Regions from separate parts of the Citrobacter sp. GW821-FHT02E08 genome, predicted to be linked through region 1. Evidence: predicted binding sites of a transcription regulator. Region 1 holds the regulator's gene; each other region holds the start of a gene.

Region 1 (7,684 bases):
TTAACCAGAGGACTGCTCAGTGGCGCGAATAAACCGAATTTCGATCACGCTCTGTGCTTTGCTTTTTTCCACACTCTCTTTCACATCCCCGGCTAATGCTTCCCGGCAAACCAGGGAGACGCCTGCTGTTTCTCACGTAACGAAAACGGCAGATAAACATAAGAACGCGACGGCCAGTAAAAAAACAACCAAAACCAGTCAGAAAACCGTCAAAAAAGCCGTTAACAAAACCAGCGTAAAAACGGCCTCTTCGTCCAAAAAGCACACGACCTCGCCAGCGAAAACCACTAAAAATGCACATCGCCGTGTCTCTTCCACAACCGCAAAAACAGCCTCCGTCACCTGGAGCGAAAAATGCACGCCACGCAAAGGCCGCAAGCCCCATTGTGTGAAGGTGAAAGAGACCGCACCAGCTTCGCTTGCCGATGCGCATAAGGTCAGGGTACAGAAAGCGACCAAAACGGCAATGTCCACATTGATGAATCAGATTGGTAAACCGTATCACTGGGGCGGCACGTCGCCACGTACCGGTTTTGATTGCAGCGGTCTGGTCTGGTACGCCTATAAAGATCTGGTGAAGTTCCGTATTCCGCGTACGGCAAATGAAATGTACCACCTACGCGATGCCTCACCGATTGAGCGTGATGAACTGAAGAATGGCGATCTGGTCTTCTTCCGGACCCAGGGGCGCGGTACTGCGGATCACGTCGGCGTGTATGTCGGCAATGGCAAATTTATCCAGTCCCCCCGTTCAGGGCAGGAAATTCAGATAACCTCATTAAGCGAAGATTACTGGCAACGCCACTATGTCGGCGCCCGCCGCGTCATGACGCCAAAAACCATTCGTTAATCCCTTACCCTGTTGTTTTCGCAACAGGGTAAGTTCTTCTTTTGCATCACCTTTCAATTTGCTACCCTATCCTTACGTACTTTATGGCTATTGTACGTACTCAATATTAATAATAAGGAGAGAAGCAATGTCGTTCGAATTACCTGCATTACCGTATGCCAAAGACGCGCTGGCACCACACATTTCCGCTGAGACGCTGGAATACCACTACGGCAAACATCATCAAACCTATGTGACGAATCTCAATAACCTGATCAAAGGTACCGCCTTTGAAGGTAAATCACTGGAAGAGATCGTTCGTAGTTCAGAAGGTGGCGTATTCAATAACGCAGCCCAGGTCTGGAACCACACGTTCTACTGGAACTGCCTGGCCCCGAACGCGGGCGGCGAACCAACCGGCAAACTGGCTGACGCTATCGCCGCGTCCTTCGGTAGCTTTGCTGAATTCAAAGCACAGTTCACCGATGCTGCGATTAAAAACTTCGGTTCCGGCTGGACCTGGCTGGTAAAAGGGGCTGATGGCAAACTGGCTATCGTTTCTACGTCCAACGCGGGCACCCCGCTGACCACGGATGCCACCCCGCTGATGACCGTTGACGTGTGGGAACATGCTTACTACATCGACTACCGTAATGCCCGTCCTGGCTACCTGGAGCATTTCTGGGCGCTGGTAAACTGGGAATTCGTTGCGAAGAACTTCGCGGCGTAAATACGACAACGCAGAAGGGTTTCCTTCTGCGTTTTTATTTTCAACTCAATCGTTTAGTTGGCGACATAGGCCGTTTCAGGTTGCCTTCTCGCTGACACAAAGACCAGCAATAACGCCAGCCCTGCCACAATGGCGCCCATCACCGGAACAAAGCTATACCCCAGACCGCCGGAAATCACCGCGCCACCCGCCGCCGCGCCTAACGCATTCCCAAGATTAAATGCCCCGATATTCACCGACGAAGACAACCCCGGCGCTTCACTGGCGACACGCATCACGCGCATCTGCAAAGGCGGTACGACGGCAAATGTTGCCGCGCCCCACACCACCATACTGAACGCAGCGCCCAGATCGTTACGCGCCAGGAAAGGAATGGCCAGCATGATGACCATAAGCAGCAGTAAGAAACCTTTCAGCGTACCGTTGACGGAACGATCGGCCAGTTTGCCGCCAAAATAGTTGCCGATCGAAAACCCAACGCCGATCAAAACTAACATCGCGGTGACAAATGCCGGTGTGGCATGGGCAATGTTTTGCAGAACGGGTGAAATATAGGTGTAGAGGGTGAACATTGCCCCCGCGCCCAGCACGGTGGTCAGCAGCGCAGAAAGGACCGGTGGACGCAGCAAGACAGCCAGTTCTTTACGCACGTCCGGCCGTTCCCCTGCGCCACCTTTCGGCAGAGAGAAGAATAAACTGAGCATCGCGATCACCCCAAGTCCAGCGGTCGCTAAAAAGGACATCCGCCAGCCAATGGTTTCCCCAAGCCATGTGGCCGCAGGCACGCCGCCGATGTTTGCAATGGTCAGTCCCATAAACATCGTCGCCACGGCGCTGGCCTGTTTATGCTTCGGCACTACCCTGGCCGCCACGACCGAACCCAATCCGAAAAACGCGCCGTGATTAAGACTGGTCAAAATGCGCGATAGCATCAAGGTGGTGTAATCCGGCGCAATGGCCGACAGGACGTTGCCCAGCGTAAAAATGGCCATCAAAAAAATCAGCGCATTACGACGAGCACGGTGCGATAGCAACAGGGTCATCAACGGCGCGCCCACCATCACACCCACCGCATAGGCGCTGATGAGCATTCCGGCGGCGGGAATGGAGACATTCACGCCATGCGCAATGACGGGCAACAGCCCCATCGGAGAGAATTCCGTGGTCCCAATACCAAATGCGCCAATCGCAAGCGCCAGTAAGGGGTAATTGATTTTCATACGTTGACTCCGCTGCAGCGTGCCGCGAAGCGACACCCGATAAGAGCCAAAAGCATGACATCAATCACAAAAATAATAAAGTTAACAGAATGGCAAAAGACTTTTGCTGATTTAGTAACAATGAAGGGGTAACGAGATGAGGGAGAGCATGCTCCCTCACGGTAAATCAGTGCAGTGCGGCGGTCAGACCACCCGCTACGATCAGGCCCAGAACAATAATAGTGGTTACTAACGAAAACTTCAGATCGGTGCTCATCAAATTTGCTCCTTTTTATTCCCACACAAAAAGTGATATTGCGCATTTTTACACACTTGGATGTAAAAATCTCCCAGGATTTATATTGATAACCACTTTTAACTCTTCCCCTTTTCGTCAAGATCAGACAAAATTCCACGCTTACTTGATTAGCGTACCGGCCATTGACCCCCTCCTGACGTTTCGTGTCGTTTTCCCGGCGTGCCGCAACCCTGATGTTGCGATAAGGGTGTGTAAAGGCAAACGTTTACCTACAGTATTTTCAGGAGTTTGGATATGGTCTGGAGTGAAATGTAATGGCAACAATTAAAGATGTAGCGAAGCGAGCAAACGTTTCCACTACAACCGTATCACATGTAATTAACAAAACGCGTTTTGTCGCAGAAGAGACTCGCAATGCTGTCTGGGCAGCAATCAAAGAATTGCACTACTCCCCGAGTGCCGTCGCCCGCAGCCTGAAGGTGAATCACACCAAATCTATCGGTCTGCTGGCAACCAGCAGTGAAGCCGCCTATTTCGCTGAAATTATTGAAGCCGTTGAGAAAAACTGCTTCCAGAAAGGCTACACCCTGATCCTTGGCAATGCCTGGAATAATCTTGAAAAACAACGGGCCTACCTTTCCATGATGGCGCAAAAGCGTGTGGATGGTCTGCTGGTTATGTGTTCGGAATATCCAGAGTCTCTGCTCTCCATGCTTGAAGAGTATCGCCATATTCCAATGGTGGTTATGGATTGGGGCGAAGCGAAGGCTGACTTTACCGATACGGTCATTGATAACGCGTTCGAAGGCGGTTATATGGCCGGTCGTTATCTGGTGGAACGCGGTCATCGTGAGATAGGCGTCATTCCTGGCCCGATGGAGCGTAACACGGGGGCTGGCCGCCTGGCGGGCTTTATGAAGGCGATGGACGAAGCGCTGATAAAAGTCCCGGAAAACTGGATTGTACAGGGCGATTTTGAACCTGAGTCTGGTTATCGTGCAATGCAGCAAATCCTCTCTCAGACCCATCGCCCTACTGCGGTATTCTGCGGTGGCGACATCATGGCAATGGGGGCGCTCTGCGCTGCTGACGAAATGGGTTTGCGCGTACCGCAGGATATTTCGGTGATCGGTTATGACAATGTGCGTAACGCGCGCTATTTCACACCCGCACTGACCACTATTCACCAACCGAAAGACTCACTGGGTGAAACGGCCTTTAATATGTTGTTAGACCGTATCGTCAACAAGCGTGAAGAGTCGCAGTCTATTGAAGTCCACCCGCGACTGATCGAACGTCGTTCGGTTGCGGATGGTCCGTTCCGCGACTATCGTCGTTAAGCTTCCCCGGCGGGAACCTCTTCAGGTTCTCGCAACCACTCTTTATTCAGCGTTTCACTGTCGCCTAAATACTCCAGCAGCCAGGCTAATGCGGGCGACGTGTCATTTTGCTGCCAGGTCAGGCAGCATGCTGCATCCGGGAATGGATTCTCCAGGGTCAACGCGACCCATTTGCCACTGTCGACCCACGGTTTTGCAAAATGCGTAGGCACCATCCCGACACATAACCCGGCGGAAAGACAGGTTGCTGACGATTCCCAATCCGGTACGATCACGCGCTTTTGGTTGTCCAGCAGCCAGGTGATACGTTTAGGCAGTGTCCGTGACGTGTCTTCACGGACCAGCGACGGCCAGTTGCGCAACGTATCATCACTCAAGGGTCCGGGCATCGCCGCCAGGGGATGATGACTTGCCACCACGCAGCTCCAGCTCAACATTCCCATATCGCGAAAGGTATAGCGCCCGCCGACGGGGATCGCCTGCGTCGCCCCAATGGCCAGTTCCACGCGTCCGTCGGAAAGCGCATCCCAGACGCCGTTAAACACCTCCTGAGAAACGATCAGCTCGACGTCATCAAAGTGGCGATAGAAGTCGACAATCATCTGCCGGGTGCGTTCTGGTCGCACAATATTATCTACCGCGATAGGCAGTTGCCCTCGCCAGCCATTCGCAATCTGTTGGCACTGCTGGCGGGTGATCTGCATTTTTTTGATAACAGAGCGGCCTTCTTTTAAAAACCAGGCGCCGGCGGGCGTCAATTCCACATCCCGGTGGCGTCGTTCAAACAGGGGAACCGCCAGCCACTCTTCCAGTTGACGTACGGTGTAGCTGACGGCCGAGGGCACGCGATGCAGTTCCTGGGCGGCGGAACTGAAGCTACCATTGCGCGCGACAGCATCAACAACTTCAAGGGAATATTCTGACCACATATTCTGCCTACAAAAAATTTGAATTCAGTAGACAAATATTAGCGTTTCACAACAGGAATTTCACTCCCTACACTCTGCGGCAATGTCTTACTGATAAAAAAAGAGAATGTATTATGCAACCGGGAAAAGGGTTTTTAGTCTGGCTGGCGGGTCTCAGCGTACTGGGTTTTCTGGCAACAGATATGTACTTACCTGCATTTGCTGCCATTCAGGCCGATTTGCAGACACCTGCCTCTGCCGTCAGCGCCAGTCTGAGCCTGTTCTTAGCCGGGTTCGCCATCGCCCAGCTCGCCTGGGGTCCGCTATCCGATCGTTACGGTCGTAAGCCCATACTATTGCTCGGTTTGTCGATCTTCGCCCTCGGAAGTCTGGGTATGCTGTGGGTAGAAAGTGCAACAGGCTTGCTGGTTCTGCGCTTTATCCAGGCCATTGGCGTGTGTGCTGCTGCTGTTGTCTGGCAGGCACTGGTGACGGATTACTACCCGTCGCAAAAAGTTAACCGTATTTTTGCCACCATCATGCCGTTGGTCGGGTTGTCGCCTGCGCTTGCGCCATTGTTAGGCAGTTGGATCCTCGCGCATTTTTCCTGGCAGGCCATTTTCGCCACGCTGTTTGTGATTACGCTGATCCTGATGCTGCCCGCCCTGCGTTTAAAACCCACCGCAAAAGCACGTGACGATAGTCAGGATAAACTGACGTTCACTACCCTGCTGCGTTCGAAAGCCTATCGTGGGAACGTGCTGATTTACGCAGCCTGTTCCGCCAGCTTCTTTGCATGGTTAACCGGTTCGCCGTTCATCCTTAGTGAAATGGGTTATAGCCCCGCAGTGATTGGTCTCAGTTATGTTCCGCAAACCATCGCCTTCCTGATCGGTGGGTACGGTTGCCGCGCAGCGTTACAAAAATGGCAGGGGCAACAGCTGTTACCCTGGTTATTGGTCATCTTCGCATTGAGCGTCGTCGCGACCTGGGCGACCAGTTTTATTAGCCATGTATCGCTGACCGAAATTCTGATCCCCTTCTGTGTCATGGCTATCGCCAACGGCGCGATCTACCCTATTGTTGTGGCTCAGGCATTGCGCCCATTCCCACAAGCCACCGGGCGTGCCGCAGCATTGCAGAATTCACTGCAGTTGGGTCTCTGTTTCCTGGCCAGTCTGGTCGTCTCCTGGTTAATCAGCACACCGTTGCTGACCACCACCAGCGTCATGTTATCGACCGTTGCGCTCGCAGGATTGGGGTATTGGATGCAGTCGCAGGCGAGCGAGTCCACGCATCACACCGCGCACTCTGAGATGGCACACAACGATTCGTACTAAAAATAGCGATAATAGCCACTGATTAGCTCGCTAACTTTTTTGGGTTGTTTCACCGATTATTGAGGCCTATACTCATTTTCGGTTGTTACATAAATACGATAAATATTACGTTCTAACGGGAGCCGGAGCGCTCCCGTTTAGCCAGGGAATGGTCTTTTCGGCAAGGGTTCTCCCTTCCTCTGTTCTACGTCGGATTATAGGCTCGCGGACTTTTTTCCGTGAGATTTCTCACAAAGCCAAAAAGCGTCTACGCTGTTTTAAGGTTCTGATCACCGACCAGTGATGGAGAAACTATGAGTTCATCGTGTATAGAAGAAGTCAGTGTACCGGATGATGACTGGTACCGTATCACCAACGAATTACTGAGCCGTGCGGGCGTTGCTATCAACGGTCCTGCCCCGGCTGATATTCAAATCAAAAACCCCGATTTTTTCAAACGTGTATTGCAGGAAGGATCGCTGGGTTTAGGTGAAAGTTACATGGATGGCTGGTGGGAGTGCGAACGACTGGATATTTTCTTCAATAAAGTTCTGCGCGCAGGCCTCGAAAATCAACTCCCTCACCATTTCAAAGATACACTCCGCATCGCAGGCGCACGCCTGTTCAACCTGCAAAGTAAAAAACGCGCCTGGATAGTCGGCAAAGAGCATTACGATCTTGGTAATGATCTTTTCAGCCGGATGCTTGACCCGTATATGCAATATTCCTGCGCCTACTGGAAAGAAGCCGATACTCTGGAGTCTGCCCAGCAGGCGAAGCTAAAAATGATTTGTGAAAAATTGCAGCTTAAACCGGGTATGCGCGTGCTGGATATCGGCTGCGGTTGGGGCGGATTATCACAATATATGGCGGCCAATTACGCGGTCAGCGTGGTGGGCGTGACCATTTCTGCAGAGCAGCAGAAAATGGCGCAACAGCGCTGCGAAGGTTTGGATGTCACCATTCTGCTGCAGGATTATCGCGACTTACAGGATCAGTTCGATCGTATTGTCTCGGTAGGTATGTTTGAACATGTCGGCCCCAAAAACTACGACACCTACTTTGAGGTGGTTGACCGTAATTTAAAATCTGACGGCCTG
Region 2 (7,684 bases), on a different contig from region 1:
CAGCGGGTTTGATTTATCCGCTGCTTCCTGGAGTACGCGTTCATTGAACGCTAACCAGCTCAGTTCTTTCTCGATGTATAGCTTTTCCTGACCCATTACAACTTTTACTCCGTTTCAATCACGGGACACTGCCGGGTTATTATGGCGAGCATTAGTGTCAGATGTCCAACTGCGCCAGAAGAGTATGACAATAAACCGTCTGTGGCATGTGAGCAACTGACGCATTTTTGCGAAAAGGATGGGGAGACGAACGAGAGATAATGGAGCCGTTCCCCGTCAGTGGTTACTAACGGGGAACAGAGAGACGTTACTCGTCTGATGCGTATCCCTGAGGAGAGAGTTTGATGCCGTCAAGCCATGCTGCGTTTTCGCGCATTTCAAGACGCCCATCGACAAACCAGCTAACCACTAACGGGTAAATTGCATGCTCCTGCACCTGAACGCGTGCGGTGATGTCATCCTCGCTATCGCCTTCAAAAACCGGAATTTTAGCCTGGAGAATGACCGGGCCGCCATCCAGTTCATCAGTAACAAAATGCACAGAAGTGCCGTGCTCTTCGTCGCCGTTTTCCAGCGCCTGACGATGCGTATGCAGGCCAGGGTACTTTGGCAACAGGGACGGGTGAATATTGAGCAAACGCCCTTCGTAGTGCGCGACAAACGCCGGACTGAGGATTCGCATATAGCCTGCCAGTACCACCACATCGGGGGCATAAGCATCAATTTCCCGCATCAGTTCGCGATCGAACGCTTCACGGTTGGCAAATTGACTGGCGGTCAGCGCATGCGCTGGAATGCCTGCTTCCCGGGCACGTTCAAGGCCGAACGCGTCGGCCTTGTTACTGAATACTGCCCTGAGGGTGCCTTTAATTTTCTGCTCTTTGCAGGCGTCGATAATTGCCTGCAAATTGCTTCCGTTACCGGAAATAAGCACCACAATATTCATCATTCAATAACCACACGCTGTTCGGAATCAGAGGCTTTGATGATACCGATTTTCCACGCCTTTTCACCTTTGGCCTTCAGCAGCGTGAGCGCGTTATCGACTTCCGCTTCCGGCAGGGCAATCACCATCCCGACGCCGCAGTTGAAGGTGCGATACATTTCATGCTGACTGACATTACCTGCGGTTTTCAGCCACTCAAAGACGGCCGGCCACTGCCAGGAAGATTCGTCAATCACTGCCTGTGTGTTGTCGGGCAGAACGCGCGGGATGTTCTCCCAGAAACCGCCGCCCGTCAGGTGCGCGATGGCGTGTACATCAACCTGTTCAATCAGCTCCAGGATTGACTTCACATAGATACGCGTTGGCGCCAGCAGATGATCGGCTAACGGTTTGCCTTCGAGTTCTGTTATTTCAGGGTCGCAACCGCTGACGTCGATGATTTTACGCACCAGAGAGTAACCGTTGGAGTGCGGGCCGCTGGAACCCAGCGCTATCAGCACATCGCCATCAGCCACTTTCGAGCCGTCGATAATTTCTGATTTTTCGACCACACCAACGCAGAACCCGGCCACGTCGTAATCTTCGCCGTGATACATGCCCGGCATTTCAGCGGTTTCTCCGCCGACCAACGCGCAGCCAGACTGCAGACAACCCTCGGCAATACCGCTGATCACACTGGAGGCGGTGTCGACATCCAGTTTGCCGGTGGCATAGTAATCCAGGAAAAACAGCGGTTCTGCACCCTGAACGACCAGATCGTTAACGCACATCGCCACGAGATCGATACCAATGGTGTCGTGACGTTTTAAATCCATTGCCAGACGCAGTTTTGTCCCTACGCCATCAGTGCCGGAAACCAGTACAGGCTCACGATATTTTTGCGGCAATGCGCACAGCGCGCCGAAGCCACCCAGACCACCCATCACTTCGGGACGACGGGTTTTCTTCACTACGCCTTTGATTCGATCAACCAGAGCATTACCCGCGTCGATATCAACACCGGCATCTTTATAGCTAAGAGAGGTTTTATCGGTCACTGCTTGGGTCCCCACGCGTTTACTTGCGGTGAAAATTAAATTCGGCGCAATTCTAACAGGGAAAGCAAACGTTTGCGAGCCTGCTTTGCATCGGCATAGAACTGCTGATTTTTTCAACATTTCGCTCTCGAAATTCGGGTTATTTGAACTGCGCCACGAAAATGAACCCGGTTTCATTCTCGTTCTTGAAACCCGCCTGATAAATGCACAGTATCGTAATGAAACCGGTTTCTGTGAGTGTGGCCTGAGACTGCGGACAGCAAATTGCGACGAATGAGGGAAGCGTATGTCTGGATTTAAAGCGAATTTCATGTGGGGAGGCGCAGTGGCGGCTCACCAGTTAGAAGGCGGCTGGCAGGAAGGGGGAAAGGGCGTCAGCGTGGCGGATGTCATGACCGCCGGCGCGCATGGTATTCCCAGAGAGATCACCCCCGGCGTCATTCCCGGTAAGAATTACCCCAATCACGAAGCCATCGATTTCTATCACCGCTACAAAGATGACATCTCGCTCTTTGCTGAAATGGGATTTAAATGTTTCCGCACCTCCATCGCGTGGACGCGTATTTTTCCGTTGGGCGACGAATCCCAGCCGAATGAAGCAGGCCTGCAATTTTATGACTGCCTCTTTGATGAATGTCTGAAACACGGCATTGAACCTGTTATTACGCTGTCGCATTTCGAGATGCCGTATCATCTGGTGACGGAATACGGCGGCTGGCGCAACCGTAAACTGATCGACTTCTTTGTCCGTTTTGCGCAGGTGGTTTTCAAACGCTACCAGCACAAAGTGAAGTACTGGATGACGTTCAATGAAATCAACAACCAGGCCAACTTCCACGAAGACTTTGCGCCCTTCACCAACTCCGGCCTGAAATACCTGCCGGGTGAAGACCGCGAGCCCGTGATGTTTCAGGCGGCGCATTATGAACTGGTGGCCAGCGCGCTGGCGGTAAAAGCGGGGCGTGAAATTAACCCGTCACTGCAAATCGGCTGCATGATCGCCATGTGCCCAATCTATCCGCTGACCTGTGCGCCGAACGACATGATGATGGCGATGAACGCCATGCATCGCCGCTACTGGTTCACCGATGTACACGTGCGGGGGAAATATCCGCAGCATCTGCTGAACTACTTTGCGCGTCGTGGTTTTACGCTGGATATCACCGAAGACGATAAACAGGCGCTGATGCAGGGCTGCGTCGACTATATCGGGTTCAGCTACTATATGTCGTTCGCCACCAAAGCTACGGCGGATAACCCGCAACTGGACTACGACGAAAGCACCAGCCTGGTCTCTAACCCGTATGTGCAGAAGTCCGACTGGGGTTGGCAGATTGACCCGGTGGGGCTGCGCTATTCGCTCAACTGGTTCTGGGATCACTATCAGCTACCGCTGTTTATCGTCGAAAACGGCTTTGGCGCGATTGATGTCCAGCAGGCCGACGGCTCTGTAGACGATCAATACCGCATCGATTATATGGCCGCGCACATCCGTGAAATGAAAAAAGCGGTGGTAGAAGATGGTGTCGATCTGATGGGTTACACCCCGTGGGGCTGCATTGATTTAGTTTCTGCGGGGACGGGCGAAATGAAAAAACGCTACGGCTTCATCTATGTCGATAAAAATAATGACGGTAGCGGGACGTTAGCACGCCATCCAAAGAAATCATTTGCCTGGTATCAGCAGGTGATTGCGTCTAATGGTGAAAAACTGTAATCCGCGCAAATAGCGGTCAGCCCTGGTTGGCCGCTATCCCTTTTCGTTTATGCCCAGCGCTGAGATATTCGTCTGTCGAATATTTGCTCTATTCACGCCAACCCCTCCTATGCTTGATCAACATCAAGTAAATAAATGTTGCCCACTAAAAGAATGGCGGTATAATCCGTCGATTTTTTTTGTGGCTGCCCTATTCAAAGGAGAAAGAGAATGAAGATTGTGGAAGTGAAACACCCACTCGTCAAACACAAGCTGGGCCTGATGCGCGAGCATGACATCAGCACTAAACGCTTCCGTGAACTCGCCTCCGAAGTTGGCAGCCTGCTGACTTATGAAGCCACTGCGGGTCTGGAAACAGAAAAAGTGACTATCGAAGGCTGGAACGGCCCGGTAGAAATTGACCAGATCAAAGGCAAGAAAATTACCGTTGTGCCGATCCTGCGCGCAGGTCTGGGCATGATGGACGGCGTACTGGAAAACGTCCCGAGCGCGCGTATCAGCGTTGTGGGCATGTACCGTGACGAAGAGACGCTGGAGCCAGTACCGTACTTCCAGAAACTGGTTTCTAACATCGACGAGCGTATGGCGCTGATCGTTGACCCGATGCTGGCAACTGGCGGTTCCGTTATCGCCACCATCGACCTGCTGAAGAAAGCGGGCTGCTCCAGCATCAAGGTGCTGGTGCTGGTTGCGGCGCCGGAAGGTATCGCAGCGCTGGAAAAAGCGCACCCGGACATCGAGCTGTACACGGCGTCGATTGACCAGGGACTCAACGAGCACGGATACATTATTCCGGGCCTCGGCGATGCCGGCGATAAGATTTTTGGTACGAAGTAAACGAAAAAATAAAAAGAGCCGACTTTTAGAGTCGGCTTTTTTTTGAATAAAACACCAATAACATACAACACTCAGAGGAAAACACTATGACGCGCCGTGCTATCGGGGTGAGTGAAAGACCGCCGCTTTTACAGACTATCCCGCTTAGTTTGCAGCATTTGTTTGCCATGTTTGGCGCAACCGTGCTGGTGCCAGTCCTGTTTCATATCAACCCGGCCACTGTCCTGCTGTTTAACGGCATTGGCACCTTGCTGTACCTCTTTATTTGTAAAGGTAAAATTCCTGCCTATTTAGGTTCAAGCTTTGCCTTTATCTCTCCGGTTCTGCTGTTGCTGCCTCTGGGATATGAAGTCGCGTTAGGCGGCTTTATTATGTGCGGCGTCCTGTTCTGCCTGGTATCAGTGATTGTGAAGAAAGCGGGGACCGGCTGGCTGGATGTGATGTTCCCGCCTGCGGCGATGGGCGCAATCGTTGCCGTCATCGGTCTGGAGCTGGCGGGTGTTGCTGCAGGGATGGCGGGATTACTGCCTGCCGAAGGCCAAACGCCGGACTCGAAAACCATCATCATTTCTATGGTCACCCTGGCGGTAACGGTATTCGGTTCAGTGCTGTTCCGTGGCTTTATGGCGATCATCCCGATTCTGATCGGCGTGCTGGCGGGCTATGCGCTGTCGTTTGTGATGGGCGTTGTGGATACCACGCCGATTGCACAGGCACACTGGTTTGCGCTGCCGACCTTTTATACTCCGCGTTTTGAGTGGTTCGCCATTCTGACGATTCTGCCCGCAGCGCTGGTGGTTATTGCGGAACACGTGGGTCACCTGGTGGTCACGGCGAATATCGTGAAGAAAGATCTGATCCGCGATCCGGGGTTGCACCGCTCAATGTTTGCAAACGGCCTGTCGACCGTCATCTCCGGGTTCTTTGGCTCCACGCCAAACACCACCTACGGTGAGAACATCGGCGTGATGGCGATTACGCGTGTGTACAGTACCTGGGTTATCGGCGGCGCAGCCATTATTGCGATTCTGCTTTCATGTGTAGGTAAACTGGCTGCCGCCATTCAGATCATCCCACTGCCGGTGATGGGCGGCGTGTCGCTGCTGCTGTACGGGGTGATCGGCGCATCGGGTATCCGCGTATTGATCGAATCAAAAGTGGATTACAACAAAGCGCAAAACCTGATCCTGACCTCGGTCATTCTGATCATCGGTGTCAGCGGCGCGAAGGTGCACATTGGCGCGGCAGAACTGAAAGGTATGGCGCTGGCGACCATTGTCGGGATTGGCCTGAGCCTGATTTTCAAAGTGATCTCGCTGTTGCGTCCGGAAGAAGTCGTACTGGATGCGCAGGATGCGGATCGTCCTCAACACTAACTCTCTGTCCGGGCAGCGACGCTGCCCGGTTCTATCGCGACGGAATTCTGTGGTAAACTCACTGCGATTTTGTGAAATCCTGGGTTGAGGTATCTCTGAACACACCGGCACAGCTCTCTCTGCCACTTTATCTTCCTGACGATGAAACGTTTGCAAGTTTCTGGCCGGGGGATAACGCCTCTTTACTGGCCGCGCTGCAAAACGTGCTACGTCAGGAACATAGCGGATATATTTATCTCTGGTCGCGCGAAGGTGCGGGCAGAAGCCATCTGCTGCATGCCGCGTGCGCCGAGTTGTCGCAGCGTGGCGATGCGGTCGGTTATGTCCCGCTGGATAAACGTACCTGGTTTGTGCCGGAAGTGCTCGACGGAATGGAACATTTGTCGCTGGTATGCATTGATAATATTGAATGCGTAGCGGGAGACGAACTGTGGGAGATGGCGATCTTCGATCTCTACAACCGTATCCTGGAGTCGGGGAAAACCCGTTTACTGATCACCGGCGATCGCCCTCCGCGTCAGTTAAATCTTGGGCTGCCCGATCTGGCCTCTCGTCTGGACTGGGGGCAAATCTATAAACTTCAGCCGCTCTCCGATGAAGATAAACTTCAGGCTTTACAGCTGCGGGCAAGATTGCGTGGTTTCGAACTGCCGGAAGATGTGGGGCGTTTCCTGCTGAAACGACTGGACCGAGAAATGCGTACGCTCTTTGATACGCTGGATCAGCTCGATCATGCCTCTATTACCGCACAACGTAAACTTACGATCCCCTTCGTAAAAGAGATCCTCACGTTGTAATTTTGCCGGGCGGCGGTTCTACCTTACCCGGCTATTCATAGACTCACGCCTGTCGCATATCCTCCAGGAGATGTTCTACCAGCAGGGGAATCGGCCTGCCTGAGGCAACACTCTTCCCGTTTTCCCGCCATAGCGCCGTACCGCTAATATCCAGATGCGCCCAGGGAATTGTCGGCGGGCAAAAGTGGTGTAGCAACCAGGCGGCGGAAGCGCTGATCGCCGCGTTATTGCCGGGCGTATTGCACAGATCGGCAATGGCGCTTTCGGTCTGTTTTTTCAACCGCGCATCAAGCGGTAGCGACCAGACTTCATCTCCGCACTGTTTTCCGGCTACGTTTAGCGCCTGACGCAAAGGTTCATCCTGAGTCATGAGTCCGTTCAGTTCATAGCCCAGCGCTTTCACTACCGCACCGGTTAAGGTTGCCATATCAATAAGATACCTGGCCTGTGGATGTCGCTGGCTGGCCCAGGCAATCGCGTCTGCCAGCACCAGTCTTCCTTCTGCATCCGTATTATTGATTTCCACCGTCAGACCGTTGCAGGCGCGCGCCACGCTACCCGGCTGCATGGCGTCAGGGCCGATGGCGTTTTCAGCCAACGCCAGCACGCCCATAATGCGAACCGGTAAATGTAACTCTGCAACCGTCAGCAGCAACCCCAGCACATTGGCTGCGCCGCACATGTCGTACTTCATGGTGTACATACCCGCGCCTTCTTTCAGCCACAGGCCGCCGGTATCAAACGTAATACCTTTTCCCACATAGCAGCGTACCGGACCCTCGGTGATGCCATCGTAGTGAATGGCAAGCAAACGAGGCGGGCAGGTCGCGCCTTTACCCACGGCATACAGCAGACCCAGACGTTGCTCAATAATTTGTTTTTCATCAAGTACTTCGCAGCGAAGGGCAGGGAATGCGGAGCACTGCCTTTGCGCTTCTGCCACCACGAACTGCGGCGTACAGCGGTCTGATGGA
Region 3 (7,684 bases), on a different contig from region 1:
TGCCAGAACCCGTCGCTGAACCGGCGCTCAATGGATTACGTCTTAATCTACGCATCGTCTCGGTTGTCATGTTTAACTTCGCCAGCTATCTGACCATCGGCCTGCCGCTCGCGGTACTGCCTGGCTATGTTCATGATGTGATGGGATTTAGCGCCTTCTGGGCGGGACTGGTCATCAGTCTGCAATACTTTGCGACCCTCCTGAGTCGGCCCCATGCCGGACGTTTTGCCGATCTCCTGGGACCGAAAAAAATCGTGGTATTCGGTCTGTGCGGCTGTTTTTTAAGTGGCCTGAGTTATTTTTTGGCAGGCGTCACCAGCGGTTGGCCGATAGCGAGCTTACTGCTGTTGTGTCTGGGACGGCTGATCTTAGGTATCGGCCAAAGCTTTGCGGGCACTGGCTCCACGCTGTGGGGCGTAGGGGTAGTGGGATCGTTGCACATTGGGCGGGTGATTTCGTGGAACGGGATTGTCACCTATGGGGCAATGGCGATGGGGGCGCCGCTCGGTGTGCTGTTCTACGCCTGGGGAGGTTTGCAAGGGCTGGCGCTGACGATTATGGGCGTCGCCTTGCTGGCGGTGTTGTTTGCGCTTCCACGTCCAGCAGTGAAAGCCAGTAAAGGCAAACCTTTGCCGTTTCGCGCCGTTCTCGGACGTGTCTGGCTGTACGGCCTGGCCCTGTCGCTGGCGTCTGCCGGATTTGGCGTGATCGCCACCTTCATCACACTGTTTTATGACGCCAAAGGCTGGGATGGTGCGGCATTCGCCCTCACACTGTTTAGCTGTGCGTTTGTCGGCACGCGTCTGTTGTTTCCCAATGGCATCAATCGGATCGGCGGTTTAAATGTGGCGATGATCTGTTTTGCGGTGGAAATCGTCGGGCTGCTGCTGGTGGGGATGGCGGTACTGCCGTGGATGGCGAAAATCGGCGTATTGCTGGCAGGGGCCGGGTTCTCGCTGGTTTTCCCGGCACTGGGCGTGGTGGCGGTGAAAGCGGTGCCGCAACAAAATCAGGGTGCAGCGTTGGCAACCTATACGGTGTTTATGGATTTATCGTTGGGCGTCACCGGGCCACTGGCCGGGCTGGTTATGACATGGGCGGGTGTGCCGGTTATCTATCTGGCGGCGGCGGGACTGGTGGCGGTTGCGTTTTTGTTGACCTGGCGGTTAAAAAAACGGCCCCCGGCAACAATGCAGGAGGCCGTATCATCGTCTTAACCGTTACTGAATGACCAGCGTGTTAATGATGTTTTCAGCGGCAGTTTGCGCTTTTTGCTGATCGTCTGCAGGCAGTGTGATCTGCATGGTCAGCAGTTGGTCGCCCACTTTACCCAGCACGACGGAAGAGTAAGCGGTCTGGCCTTTCGCCGAGATAATGCTGTCTAACTGCTGGAACGTGTGGCCCTTCAGCTCGATAGATTTGTTGGTCACGACCTGCAATTGCGGGTCGCGGCTACGCTGTTGCTCTTCCAGACGTTTCGCCAGCACGGCCAGCTCTTCTTTGGTGTCGTCGCCCACAATCACAATGACGGCTTTCTGGCCAGTGGCGTCAGAATAGACGTGCATATTGTTGGCCTGAGTCCCCAGCTTGCCGCTCTGATCGGTCATCTCTGCCGGCAGTGAGAAACTGAGTTTGCCATCCATCAGGCTGACAGGTTGTCCGGTTGCGTTACTTTCCGCTGTGGCACCCTCTGCCGGAGCTTTCGTATCGCTGTTATCACAGGCCGCAAGCCCCATAACCAGCAGGCCAATACCGACATATTTAACCAGATTGCGCATTGACTTCTTCCTTTCGATAAACGGCCATAACGGCTCATTCACCCATCTTATCACAACTCGGAAAATGAACCTTTAACTCGTCTGCAATGCCGAGATTTCAGATTTATCTGCCAGCCTTTTCAGCAACATATTCAGCAATACGCCATACATCGGCAGGAAGAAAACAAGGCTGATCAGCACCTTGAATGCGTAGTCGACGAGGGCGATTTCCATCCAGTGCTCGGCCATAAACGCGTCCGGGCTACGCCAGAAAGCGATAAAGAAGAAGGCGAGCGTATCACTGACGTTACCAAACAGCGTCGATGCTGTCGGCGCCAGCCACCAGCGACGATTCTGGCGCAGGCGATTAAAGACATGCACATCCAGAATCTGCCCCAGCGCGTAAGCCATAAAACTGGCGGCGGCAATACGGGCGACAAACAGGTTGAAGTGCAACAGCGCGCCAAATCCCTGCCAGGAGCCCATATAGAACAGCGACGAGATGACATAGGAGATCAGCAGCGCCGGGATCATTACGGCAAAGATGATTCGACGTGCCAGCGGCGCGCCAAAAATACGCACGGTCAGATCGGTGGCGAGAAAAATAAAGGGAAAGCTGAACGCGCCCCACGTGGTGTGGAAACCAAAAATGGAAACCGGGAGCTGCACCAGATAGTTACTGGAGGTGATCACCAGCAAATGGAATAGCGATAGCCAGAACAACGCGTTTACGCGCTGCGTTTGAGAGAACTGCGTCATATTGTACCTTTTTAATTAAATTGGGGTGAGGGAACCCATTTCGTGCGACACGCTATTTTACTGGCCCCAATCAAAGGGCTGCGCCAATAACGCGTCTTAACATTTTCAAGCCGCCGCATGATACTGCTTTAACTACGCAATGCAATGGTTGTTTTTCACGCAATCGTTAACCTGATTGGCTTACTCGCAAACTGGGGGTAAACTACCGCCGTTTTTTGCGTAAATGAGACGATAATGACCGATCTGCTTTCTACCCCCGACCATACGCTTGATGCTCAGGGACTGCGCTGCCCGGAACCCGTGATGATGGTGCGTAAAACGGTACGCAACATGCAGACAGGTGAAACGCTGTTGATTGTCGCCGACGATCCGGCAACGACCCGCGATATTCCTGGTTTTTGTACCTTTATGGAACATGAACTGTTAGCGAAAGAGACGGAATCACTGCCGTATCGCTATTTGCTCCGTAAAGGACAGTAAGCGGTGCCGGATGGCGCTTACGCTTATCCGGCCTACAAAGAATAATACTCCACGTGCAGCCCGTAGGCCGGATAAGGCAACGCCGCCATCCGGCACAAACACATTAGCCTTTTCGCAACAGCCGCAGTGCGTTCGCCGTCACCAGCACCGTCGCCCCCGTATCAGCCAGCACCGCCAGCCAAAGGCCGGTTATTCCCAGCAGCGTGGTGACGAGGAAAATCCCTTTTAATCCCAGCGCAATGGCGATGTTCTGCCGAATATTGGCGTGGGTCGCGCGCGCCAGTTGAATCATCTGCACCAGGCCGCGCAGGCGGTTATGGGTCAGGGCGGCATCGGCGGTTTCCAGCGCGACGTCCGTACCGCTTCCCATCGCGATACCGATCGTGGCCGCTTTCATGGCGGGGGCGTCGTTAATACCGTCGCCAACCATCGCCAGCGGCGACTGCTGGTTAAGGGCAGAGACGGCCTTGACCTTATCTTCTGGCAGTAGCCCGGCTTTAAATTCCAGCCCAAGTTCACTGGCGATGGCGGCCGCGGCACGCGGGTTATCGCCGGTCAGGATCACGCCATTCACCCCTAACGTTTTGAGCTCGCTAACGGCGGTGTGGGCATCCTCACGCAACGTATCCTGTAGCGCAATCACGCCAAGTACCGTCTCGTTACGCAGCACCAGAACCACCGTTTGTCCGGCGTTTTCCAGCTCGCCGATCTGCCCGGCAAAGGCGTCGGCAGGTTGTTTACCCGCCGCACAAATCAGTACGCGCTCACCGTTGACCAGCGCTTCAATGCCGGAGCCGACCAGTGCTCGTTGAGACTGCGCGGAGGGAATACTCAGTTTGCGCGTTTGGGCTTCAGCGACGATGGCCTGCGCCAGCGGGTGCGTCGCCCCTTGTTCCACCGCCGCCGCCAGCGCCAGCAGGTCAGACTCGCTGATTTCTGCTGCCGGATGGATAGCCGTAACACGGGGTTTCCCGACGGTCAGCGTACCGGTTTTATCAAAGGCGACATGAGTGACTCTGCCCAGTTGTTCCAGCGCCGCTCCCCCTTTGATCAACGCGCCACGGCGTGCCGCCGCGGCCAGTCCGGAGGTAATGGCGGCGGGTGTTGAGATAACCAGCGCACACGGGCAGCCAATCAGCAGCAGCGTTAGACCTTTATAAATCCACTCCTGCCACGAGGCGGCGAACAGCAACGGCGGCACAAGGGCGACCAGCAGCGCGATGGCCATGATCGCCGGGGTATAAATTCGGCTGAAGCGATCGATAAAACGTTCGATTGGCGCACGGCGTTCCTCGGCCTCTTCAATCAGCTTCAGAATGCGGTCAATCGCACTGGCGCCCGGTTCAGAAAGCACTTCGAGCGTAACAAGACGGTCAACGCTGGTAGCGCCCGCGGGCACTTTTTCGCCTGTTGCCCGTTCAACCGGGATGGATTCACCTGTCAGCGCGCTCTCATCAAAACTGGCGAAACCGGAAACCAATTTACCGTCGGCAGGCAAGCGGCCACCGGCGGCAACTTCAATCGTATCCCCCGGTTGCAGGGTAGCGATCGCCACCTCTTCACGCTGTCCGTTACGGATGCGCGTGGCGGTTTCTGGTTTGAGTGCCATCAGCGCGCTGACCCCTTTACGGGCGCGGCTGGCAGCCCAACCTTCCAGGCGCTCGCCAATCAGGAACAGCAGCAGCACCATTGCCGCCTCTGCGGTTGCGCCAATAAACAGCGCGCCAATGGCGGCGACACTCATCAGCGTTTCAATGGCGAAGTAGCTGCCGGTTTTCATCAGGCGCAGCGCCTGGAGGGCAATCGGGTAGAGACCGACCAGCGTGGTGGCGATAAACGCGAACTGACCAAAAGGATGGTTGAACTGCTCCAGCCCCCAGCTGATAGCCATCATGATGATTAGCGTAATCAACGGCAGGTTTTCTTTAAACCGGGACTCAGGGGCGTCTTCCGGTGCCTGTTCGTCGCGCAGGGTGTAGCCCGCGTTTTGGACGGCGCGTTCAATTTGCTGACGCAGATCGGGGTCTGCGTCGACCACCAGTTTTTCCGTCGCGAAGAGAACCTGAACCTGATTGACGCCGCTCACCTGGCGTACCGCATTCTCAACTTTTCGCGCGCAGGCGGCGCAATCCATACCCGCGACTTTCCAGGTATAACGGGTGCCTTCAATAGCGTCGGAAACAAGGGGGGCAGGGGTGCTACACGTCCCTTCACAGCAGCAGTCATCTGCCTTCTGTGGCGCGGGAGCAAGGGTAAAGGATGAAAATTGTGGTGCCTTTTTGCCATCAGTTTCGGGTGTCGACATGGCATCCTCCGGTCGATGATAATTTTCTCATTAACCGGAGGATACACTCTGGAGTCGACTCCAGAGTCAAGCGTTATTAGAGATAAAGTGAGCGAACAATCAGGAAGTGCCCCGCGAAGTAGCAGGCGGCGGCAATCGCGTTATCCGCACGGAAGCGATAGCGATAGTGGCTCCCCAGCCAGACAATATTACTAATGAACAACAATGCCGCCCCCATAAACGCAGAAAACGCCGGTGCGGTGGGGCGGAAGAACCACAGTTCACCGGCCAGCCAGACCATCACCAGCGTCATCGCGATAAACGTACACACCGGTAAGCGTAACTCTTCCAGGCGCGTCCAGATGACGGCGATCAGCAGCGCGCCCAACACCAGCAGTACCAGCGGCAGCGGCCAGAAGAAAGAGAGTGTCATCTGGCTGGCGAAGTAGATGGTGTACAGCAGGTGTGACAGGAAGAACGCGCCAATGGCATACAACAGACGCTGGCGAGGCAGCAGTGTCAGCGCGTCGCCCACCAGTGTGGCACACAGCCCCGCGAGGACCAGGTAGCTGACGGCACTGAACATCGGTGCTTGCCAGGCAAGTAACAGCAGAAGTAATAGAGTGACGGGTTTAAAGACCCAACGTTGCCACGCAGGCCCACGATAAGAAGCATCCACAAATAACCATGCGGAAAGACAGACAGCGATAAACGACCAAAGCATCTTAGTTCCTTGAATTCGTTATTTTTTCGCAAGCGATATGCTCACGGCCATAGTGTCCAGTGTAGAGGCGGGTACAGGCGGATGACAACACCATAACAGGCAAGGTATGCTTATTTCCGTATTTTCTGATGGGTTAAAAACATGAGTAAGCCACCTCTTTTTTTCATTGTTATCATTGGGTTGATTGTCGTTGCTGCGTCGTTTCGCTTTGTTCAACAGCGGCGCGAAAAAGCGGATAACGAGAGCGCGCCGTTACTGCAAAAGGCGGTGGTGGTCAGTAATAAACGCGAAAAACCGATCGATGACCGACGCTCGCGCCAGCAGCAGGTCACCCCGGCAGGCACGAGTATGCGTTATGAGGCGAGCTTTAAACCGCAGAGCGGCGGTCTGGAACACACCTTCCGTCTGGATGCGCAGCAATATCATGCGCTGACCGTGGGAGACAAAGGCACGCTGAGTTACAAAGGAACGCGCTTTGTCGATTTTGTGGGTCAGACAGAGGCCCGGTAACAGTGGCGCCACCGGGCAAAAAAATCACTTCTTCATCTGTGACTTCAGTTTTTTCTGCCAGACCAGCAGTTCAAACACACCGAACAGGAAAATGCGGATTTTTTCACCGGTAGTCATTTGCGGCCCCTCTTTCGGCAAGGTGCTTTTTAGCAACGCGAGCTGCATACCGTGCATCAACGCCATAAAGATCAGCGCGACGTTCACGAAGATATTGAGTGGCCGTGGGAAAGGTTGTACTACGTTAAGCAACAAAAATGCCCAGACGCAGAGCATCAACAACCGTCCCAGATTAATCAACATTACGTTCTCCTTATTTTTCTCTTTGATATAAACGGTATGCGACTTGCCCGGCCACTTTTTCGCGATACAGCGACCAGTTTTCCGGGACGGGCGGCAGACCGTTTTCGACTTCGCTTTCGATATAAATATAGGCTTCATCAGCCAGCCAGCCGTGCGTTTCCAGTAACGTTAGCGTCTCTTCCAGCAGTCCTTTACGAAAGGGCGGATCGACGAAGACCACGTTGTGCGGTGTTCCGGTTTGGGCAAGGTGCGCCAGGGTGTTGGCGTTGATGACCCGGGCATTGCTGGCTTTCAGCGTCGCCAGATTTTTTTGCAACTGTTGGGAAACCGCGCGATCCATCTCCAGTAGCGTCGCGCCTGCCGCATAGCGGGACAGTGCCTCCAGCCCCAGTGCGCCGCTGCCCGCAAAACAGTCCAGACACTGGGCGTCGACCATGACGGGCGCCAGCCAGTTGAACAGCGTTTCGCGGACCCGGTCCGTCGTCGGGCGCAGACCCGGGCTGTCCGGAACCGGGAGTTTACGACCTCGCCATTGTCCGCCAATAATCCGGATTTGACCGCTGCCTGAGTGATTCGGTTTTTTCATGTCAATAATGGTCCAATCCGCGGCTGATACGTAATACCAGGCGGTGATGTGAATTAAGTTAAGTGATAGACTATTTCATCATTTTTATAGCTGCTATGTACATAGCGTTGACGCTGTGCCATGAAGCAACAGCGGGGAGTATGGTCGCAAATGGCGAAAGAGAAAAAACGTGGCTTTTTTTCCTGGCTGGGCTTTGGTCAAAAAGAGCAGGCGCCGGAAAACGAGACAGAACTAAAAAGCGAAGAACAACAACAGGTTACTGATGAGGTTGTTGCGACTGAAGA
Region 4 (7,684 bases), 230 kb from region 1:
GCTGGTCAAGCGGGACAATCAGTTGTTTTTCATCCTGTTCGTTGCGCTTCGCTTTTTGCGTTTTAATGATTTCCTGTTTTGCTCCCGTGAGCGTCACCCCGCTGAACCCCGGTTCAATACCCTCAGAGAAATTCAGCGTGATGGCCTGTAAAGCGGCTTCAACCGCTGCATTCGCGGCAGGATATTGGTGTGTTAAATGCGCATGAGCCCAGGCGGCAGGAGCGACCAGCGTTGAGACAAGAAAGATGAATGCATAACGCAGCGATGGGGCAGCAAAAACCATATCAAATATTCCTTTTTGTTATGTCATAACCCTATGAGAATAACCTTCTATAATGATTGAGTCGAGAATCATCAATTGTGGCTTGCCATTGCGCCTGGGAGTTAGTAACTTTTGCGCGCACTTGATGAGGAGAAGCGCATGAAAACAAATCTGGCTCTACTTGAACAGGCAGAAATGGATAAGGTCAACGTCGATCTGGCCGCTGCAGGCGTGGCATTTAAAGAGCGCTACAACATGCCGGTCGTGGCTGAAGTTGTCGAACGCGAGCAACCAGAGCATTTACGCGGATGGTTTCGCGAGCGACTGATCGCACACCGTCTGGCCTCCGTTTCGCTTTCACGTTTACCTTACGAGCCTAAAGTTAAATAAAGCTTATATAACGTTACACTTCCTTACATGACAATTGCTACAGTATAAGAGCATTCTTAAGCCCTGATTTAAGGATGATTGTAGACACTATGAAAAGGAAGTCATTATGTCACACTGGAAAATTGCTGCAGCACAGTATGAACCCCTACACACCAGCCTGGCGGAACACGTTGCGCACCATCTGAAATTTATTGAGAAAGCCGCCAGCCATCGATGTGAATTGCTGGTATTTCCTTCCCTGTCGCTGCTGGGATGCACCGATCAGGATGATTCACTGCCCGCCCCGCCCGACAGCGCGTTATTACAACCTTTGGCTTACGCCGCCGCTACGTACCGCATGACGATCATCGCAGGTTTGCCGGTGGAGCATCACTCCCGTTTCGTTAAAGGTATTGCGGTGTTTAGTCCGTGGATCTCTTCGCCGTTAACCTTTCATCAAAGTCATGGCGCCTGTATTGCCCGGCATCTAAAGACCATCAGCGTTGTCGACGAACAACCTGAAGGCATGGATATGGATCCGGCGTTTTCGCTGTTCACCACCGGTCAAAGCGTGAGTGAGCCAAACCTGCAGGCCTCCACCTCCCGATTGCAGCGCTTCTCGCATCAATTCGCCATTGCCGTTTTGATGGCAAATGCGCGTGGAAGCAGCGCATTATGGGACGAAAGCGGTCAGCTTATCGTCCGTGCTGACCGCGGTTCGTTATTGTTGACAGGTCAGCGTACCGCACAGGGCTGGCAAGGTGATATCATTCCACTTCGCTAAGCGTTTTGGTCCGGAGCCTCCCATGTTGCGCATTATAGATACAGAAACCTGTGGCCTGCAGGGTGGAATTGTTGAGATCGCGTCAGTTGACGTCGTTGACGGCAAAATTGTGAATCCCATGAGCCACCTGGTGCGTCCTGATCGCCCCATTAGCCCGCAGGCCATGGCGATCCACCGCATTACCGAGGCCATGGTGGCTGACAAACCGTGGATTGAAGACATTATTCCGCTCTATCACGGAAGTGACTGGTATGTCGCGCACAACGCCAGTTTTGACCGTCGCGTTTTGCCGGAGATGCCCGGCGAGTGGATCTGCACCATGAAACTCTCCCGCCGGTTATGGCCGGGAATTAAATACAGCAACATGGCGCTGTATAAATCACGCAAACTGAGTGTGCAGACACCGCCAGGGCTTCATCATCACCGCGCGCTGTATGACTGTTACATCACGGCGGCTCTGCTCATCGATATCATCAACACCTCTGGCTGGTCGGCAGAACAGATGGCCGATATCACCGGTCGCCCTGCGCTTCTCACCACCTTTACGTTTGGCAAGTATCGCGGGAAGGCCGTTTCTGAAGTGGCGGAACGCGATCCGGGCTATCTGCGTTGGTTGTTCAACAATCTTGACAGCATGAGCCCGGAACTGCGTTTAACGCTAAAACACTATCTGGATAACGCTTAAACGTCTGCCTGTCCGGGCAACGTCCCCTGCGCGAGCGCAATCAGGAAAGCGAATTCCAGCGCCACGCCTTCATACGATTTAAAGCGCCCTGATTTGCCGCCATGCCCGGAATCCATGTCCGTACACAGCAGCAGCAGGCGCTCATCGGTTTTGAGTTCCCGCAGTTTTGCCACCCATTTGGCAGGCTCCCAGTACTGCACCTGGGAATCATGCAGGCCGGTGGTGACCAGAAGATGCGGGTAGCCCTGCGCACGGACATTATCGTAAGGACTGTAGCGCTTCATGTAGGTGTAATATTCAGGATCCTGCGGGTTGCCCCACTCTTCAAACTCTCCCGTGGTCAATGGGATCGACTCGTCGAGCATGGTGGTTACCACATCAACAAACGGAACCTGCGCAATCACGCCGTGAAAAAGTTCAGGCCGCTCATTAATCGCAGCGCCCATCAGCATTCCCCCTGCGCTTCCCCCCATTCCATAGCACAATGAAGGCGAACCGTACCCCAGATTGACTAAGGCGTCACAGACATCCAGATAGTCGTTGAAGGTATTTTCCTTTTTCAGAAACTTGCCATCTTCGTACCACTGTTGCCCCAGTTCACCGCCGCCGCGCACATGCGCGATGGCGTAGACAAAGCCCCTATCCAGCAGACTGAGTCGACTGCTGCTGAAGTCGGCATCCATGCTGGCACCGTAGGAACCATAGCCATACACCAGCAGCGGATTATGATGTCTGCGAAAATGCTTTTGATGGTAAACCAGTGAAACTGGCACCTCAGTGCCGTCACGGGCGGTTACCCACACGTGTTCACTGCGATAATTCGCCGCGTCAAATCCTGGGACATTGGTCTGTTTAAGGACCCGTCGCTCACCAGTGTCCATATCCAGTTCAAATAACGTATCCGGTGTCGTCATTGACGAGTAGCCATAGCGCAGGCGTGAGGTTTCCGGTTCCGGGTTGTAGGCAATCCAGCTCACATAAGCCGGATCATCAAAAGCGATCCCCACCACTTCACCTGTTTTGCGGTTTATTTGCCGCAGACTGGTCAACCCGCGCTGGCGTTCTTCCACCACCAGCCAGTCGGTGAAAAGCGTGAACCCTTCCAGCATGATGGCCTCTCGCGGCGGGATCAGCGCTTCCCAGGCGTTTTCATCACGGACACGCGTGCGGTACAGACCGAAATTTTTACCCTGCCGGTTTGAACGCAGATAAAACGCATGCTGGTAGTGATCGAGGCTATATTCATGATCCTTACGGCGCGGTAAAAACACGAACGGTTCAGCATCGGCAAGCTCTGCGTCGAGCAGGCGTACTTCACTGGTCGTCGCGCTGGCGAGTTGGATCACCACATAATGCTGCGACGTCGTTTTATGCAGACTGACATAAAACATATCGTCTTTTTCTTCGTAGACCAGTTCATCGCTGGATGTCGGCGTTCCAACCGTATGACGCCACACCTGGTACGGCAACAGCGTGACGGCGTGTTTACGCACGTAATAGAAGGTCTGTGAATCATTCGCCCACACCAGTTCCGGCTCAACATTATCCAACAGCTCCGGATACCAGTTGCCGGTTTCCAGGTTGCGAAAGCGGATCCCATACTGGCGGCGGGAGAGATAATCCTCTGCCAGCGCCATAAGGCTGTTGTCGGGGGAAATCGCGAGCCCGCCCAGCGTATAAAACTCGCTGTGTGCCGCGCGCTGGTTGCCGTCCAGCAACGTCTCCCATTCATCCCACTCTTCAGTGAACGCCGATTGTCGCTGGTAAATGGCGTATTCACCCCCTGGCTCATAGAGATGCCGGTAGCGGTAGCCATTCTTTATGTAAGGCGCAGAGACATCCTGAGGGGGGATCCTGTCGATAATTTCTTTCAGCACACGCTCCTGGAGCGCTTGCTGAGAAGCCATGACCTTGTGCCCGTAGGCATTTTCCTGATGCAGATAATCCAGCACATCAGGCTGCGCACGGGAGTCGTCGCGCAGCCAGTAGTAGTTGTCGATACGGGTGTCGCCATGCACGGTCATGGCGTGAGGAATTTTGTGCGCTTTTGGTAGCATGTCATTGTTCTTTTGCAATATACACTCTATAAGGTGTGGCAAAAGTTACGCGCAATGCAAGCGAAACATGCGACTTCGCAAAGTGGATTAACCCGGCAACGCCTGTTTTTGTTGTTGCAGATCCCGCTCAATATCTTCCCGGACGTCCTGCGGGATCTTCAGGGCATCACCCAGCGCGTTGAGGTAGCTGCGCTCCATAAAGTGGTCAATATCGATTGCCGCACAGCTCAGGAAGTAAATTTCCAGCGCCTCTTCTTCATTACGGATCCCCTGCGCCAGTCGCTGCGGGTCGAGCGGTTGTTCAATGGCGTGTTCAATGAGTTTCCGCCCCTGCTCTTCCACACCGGCTTCACGCAGTTGTTGTTCAATGGCCGCGCGCTCTTTCGCATCAATATGCCCATCGCTTTTTGCCGCAAAGACCAGCGCCAGAATCAGTCGCTCGGTACGCACATCAAGCGGTGTGCTATGTGTGCCAAACTGCGGTTCATCCTGATGCGCCGTACGGACTTTATCTTTGTATTTGTTCCATAGCACCGTACCGGCGACGGCGCCGCCGCCCACCAGCAACGCGCTGGTGCCGTATTTGGTCAGTAGCTTACGAGACGATTTATTGGCGACCAGTAAACCCGCCAGGCCGCCTAACGCGCCAGGAACCAGCAGTTTACTGAGACCCTGATCACCAGAAGACGATGAAGAAGACCCTTTTTGCCCGAGAAGAGATTGTAATTGGTTCAACCAGTTAGCCATGTAGCCCCCTCAAGTACAGACGATTTGTCGTCAAAGCGTACCCGAGGGGATGTCAGGAAGTGTCTATATCCGCAAAAGATGCGCAAATTCGGTGGTTAGCGCAATTGGTACTCCGCCTTTCCTGCGACGCAATCGACGCTCACCTGATAGTGGAGATCGGCGCTTTTACCGCGCGCGGTCAGCGGCACTGACCATTTACCCTCTTTGCCCACAATGTCCTGCGCATTTACCCATACCACCGGATCGATTTGCCCCAGCGTTTTTTGATCATCAGCCCAGCGCACAATGCGGTTTTGCTGATAATCACGCTTTACGCTCGCGGCAATACCTTCAGCATCCAGACCTTCACACTTTGGAAACGTCACCGATTTGCTGTCGGGATTATTGGCGGCGAAGGCCGATACGCTGGCGGATAACAATAGCAGGCTCAACAGCGCTCCTCTCTTATTCATACTTTTCTCCTTAGCACAATGATTCAGGAAAAGCATGGTACAAAACGTCAGGAGCGCAAGTCAGATTCAGGCGGCCTGGGTATCGTCCTCTGCGGACGCCGTGGTGTCGACGGCCTGCGGAGAAGGCAATTTGCCGGTTTTCAGGATCGTACTCAGCACATCCTTCTGTTCAGCCAGCCAGAGAGACAGCGCTTCGCGTTGTTCGTCCTCCAGTGCGACCGGAGACTGCTCAAGCCACGTGTCGAGCAAATCTGCTGTATCGAGCATTTTGTCGTATGCATCGGCTTCCTTTTTGCTGGTAAAAGACATCTTCTCCTCACCTTCCCGAATGACTACGTATTTAACTTCAACCGCCATTTTGCAGCCTCTCAATATACCTGTATTTTTGTACAGTATATTACTTTTCGGCATTGAAATCAACCTGGCAATAAAGACAGACGCAAACGTTTTCGTATATACTGCGCCCGGATAAATCAGGGGATATTTTTATGACGTTATTAGGCACAGCGCTGCGTCCGGCAGCGACGCGGGTGATGTTATTGGGTTCAGGCGAACTGGGTAAGGAAGTGGCGATTGAGTGCCAGCGTTTGGGCGTCGAAGTGATCGCCGTCGATCGTTACCCCGACGCGCCAGCGATGCACGTTGCTCACCGTTCGCATGTCATCAATATGCTGGATGGCGACGCGTTACGTCGCGTGGTTGAACTGGAAAAACCGCATTATATCGTGCCGGAAATTGAAGCGATCGCCACCGATATGCTGGTGAAACTGGAGCAGGAAGGGCTGAATGTCGTCCCCTGTGCCCGCGCGACCCAACTGACAATGAACCGTGAGGGGATCCGTCGGCTGGCTGCGGAAGAACTGGCGTTGCCAACCTCCTCTTTCCGCTTTGCAGACAGTGAAGCGAGCTTCCGTGAAGCCGTAGCAGAGATTGGTATTCCCTGTATCGTTAAGCCAGTGATGAGCTCTTCGGGAAAAGGGCAAAGTTTTATTCGCTCTGCCGGGCAACTGGCGCAGGCGTGGGACTACGCGCAACAAGGCGGTCGCGCCGGTGCGGGCCGGGTGATCGTCGAAGGGGTGGTGAATTTCGATTTTGAAATTACGCTGCTGACCGTCAGCGCCGTTGATGGCGTCCATTTTTGCGCCCCCGTCGGCCACCGTCAGGAAGATGGCGATTACCGCGAATCCTGGCAGCCGCAGCAAATGACGCCGCTGGCCCTTGAGCGAGCGCAGGAAATTGCCCGTAAAGTGGTGCTGGCGTTAGGTGGCCACGGCTTATTTGGTGTCGAACTGTTTGTTTGCGGCGACGAGGTTATCTTCAGCGAGGTGTCTCCCCGTCCACACGACACCGGGATGGTCACGATGATCTCTCAGGATCTGTCGGAATTTGCTTTGCACGTGCGCGCCTTCCTCGGCCTGCCCGTTGGCGCGATTCGTCAGTATGGCCCTGCCGCCTCGGCCGTGATCCTGCCGCAGCTCACCAGCCAGAATGTGACGTTTGAGAATGTGCAGGCGGCGGTTGGCGCCGGTCTGCAGGTACGATTCTTTGGGAAACCAGAGATCGACGGCACCCGTCGCCTGGGCGTCGCGCTGGCAACCGGCGTGAGCGTAGAAGAGGCCATCGCACGTGCGAAAGATGCCGCCGCTCAGATAAAAGTCAACGCATAAAAAAACGGGCCAAATGGCCCGTTCTGGCAAAGCCCGGTGGTGTACCGGGCTTTATATTCACTTACTGTTTCGCGCCTTCTACCGCTTCGCGAGCCAGTTGAGTAATGCGGTCGTAATCACCCGCTTCCAGCGCATCGGCCGGAACCAGCCAGGAACCACCGATACACAGCACGCTTTTCAGCGCCAGATAATCACGGTAGTTAGCCGGAGAGATACCGCCAGTCGGGCAGAAACGCACCTGAGAGAACGGACCCGCAATCGCCTGCAGCGCTTTGGTGCCGCCGTTGGCTTCCGCCGGGAAGAATTTGAACTCTTTCAGACCGTAGTCCATACCCAGCATCAGTTCAGAAACGGTGCTGATACCCGGAATCAACGGGATCGTCCCTTCGGTTGCCGCTTTCAACAGAGGCTCGGTCAGACCCGGGCTAATAGCGAACTGCGCGCCAGCTTCAGTGACTTCTGCCAGCTGCTGCGGGTTCAGTACGGTACCCGCACCGATAATCGCGTCTGGCACTTCTTTGGCAATCGCGCGGATAGCATCCATCGCACATGCGGTACGTAAGGTCACTTCCAGAACGCGCACACCACCTGCAACCAGCGCTTTTGCCATCGGCACCGCGTGTTCCAGTTTATTCACCACAATCACCGGAACTACCGGGCC

The links. Region 1 encodes PurR, which represses purine synthesis genes. Its sites were predicted from a motif close to CANGCAAACGTTTGCNTG; they were not measured.
Region 2: a site for PurR is predicted at 2,045-2,062, ahead of purM (phosphoribosylformylglycinamidine cyclo-ligase). Genes of this name have one in related genera too.
Region 3: a site for PurR is predicted at 2,673-2,690, ahead of tusA (sulfurtransferase TusA). Genes of this name have one in related genera too.
Region 4: a site for PurR is predicted at 5,793-5,810, ahead of purT (formate-dependent phosphoribosylglycinamide formyltransferase). Genes of this name have one in related genera too.

Annotation. Positions count from the first base shown of each region.
Region 1 is NZ_JBWKVL010000004.1:82,870-90,553, forward strand. It holds gene AC07UY_RS06925 (C40 family peptidase) at 20-850, shown strand; gene sodB (superoxide dismutase [Fe]) at 978-1,559, shown strand; gene AC07UY_RS06935 (MFS transporter) at 1,613-2,779, opposite strand; gene cydH (cytochrome bd-I accessory subunit CydH) at 2,946-3,035, opposite strand; gene purR (HTH-type transcriptional repressor PurR) at 3,332-4,357, shown strand; gene punR (DNA-binding transcriptional activator PunR) at 4,354-5,286, opposite strand; gene punC (purine nucleoside transporter PunC) at 5,400-6,605, shown strand; gene cfa (cyclopropane fatty acyl phospholipid synthase) at 6,899-7,684, shown strand, end outside.
Region 2 is NZ_JBWKVL010000007.1:95,835-103,518, forward strand. It holds gene ppk1 (polyphosphate kinase 1) at 1-96, opposite strand, end outside; gene purN (phosphoribosylglycinamide formyltransferase) at 308-946, opposite strand; gene purM (phosphoribosylformylglycinamidine cyclo-ligase) at 946-1,983, opposite strand; gene AC07UY_RS11495 (6-phospho-beta-glucosidase) at 2,270-3,700, shown strand; gene upp (uracil phosphoribosyltransferase) at 3,911-4,537, shown strand; gene uraA (uracil permease) at 4,624-5,913, shown strand; gene AC07UY_RS11510 (DnaA inactivator Hda) at 6,009-6,710, shown strand; gene AC07UY_RS11515 (leucyl aminopeptidase family protein) at 6,754-7,684, opposite strand, start outside.
Region 3 is NZ_JBWKVL010000003.1:282,449-290,132, forward strand. It holds gene AC07UY_RS05675 (MFS transporter) at 1-1,217, shown strand, start outside; gene AC07UY_RS05680 (DcrB family lipoprotein) at 1,221-1,778, opposite strand; gene AC07UY_RS05685 (7-cyano-7-deazaguanine/7-aminomethyl-7-deazaguanine transporter) at 1,851-2,516, opposite strand; gene tusA (sulfurtransferase TusA) at 2,751-2,996, shown strand; gene zntA (Zn(II)/Cd(II)/Pb(II) translocating P-type ATPase ZntA) at 3,100-5,301, opposite strand; gene AC07UY_RS05700 (lysoplasmalogenase) at 5,378-6,004, opposite strand; gene AC07UY_RS05705 (DUF2500 domain-containing protein) at 6,146-6,514, shown strand; gene AC07UY_RS05710 (DUF1145 family protein) at 6,539-6,814, opposite strand; gene rsmD (16S rRNA (guanine(966)-N(2))-methyltransferase) at 6,825-7,400, opposite strand; gene ftsY (signal recognition particle-docking protein FtsY) at 7,551-7,684, shown strand, end outside.
Region 4 is NZ_JBWKVL010000004.1:315,237-322,920, forward strand. It holds gene yobA (CopC domain-containing protein YobA) at 1-283, opposite strand, end outside; gene AC07UY_RS08055 (DNA polymerase III subunit theta) at 422-652, shown strand; gene AC07UY_RS08060 (nitrilase-related carbon-nitrogen hydrolase) at 759-1,415, shown strand; gene exoX (exodeoxyribonuclease X) at 1,438-2,100, shown strand; gene ptrB (oligopeptidase B) at 2,097-4,157, opposite strand; gene AC07UY_RS08075 (tellurite resistance TerB family protein) at 4,245-4,904, opposite strand; gene yebF (protein YebF) at 5,000-5,356, opposite strand; gene yebG (DNA damage-inducible protein YebG) at 5,423-5,713, opposite strand; gene purT (formate-dependent phosphoribosylglycinamide formyltransferase) at 5,845-7,023, shown strand; gene kdgA (bifunctional 4-hydroxy-2-oxoglutarate aldolase/2-dehydro-3-deoxy-phosphogluconate aldolase) at 7,085-7,684, opposite strand, start outside.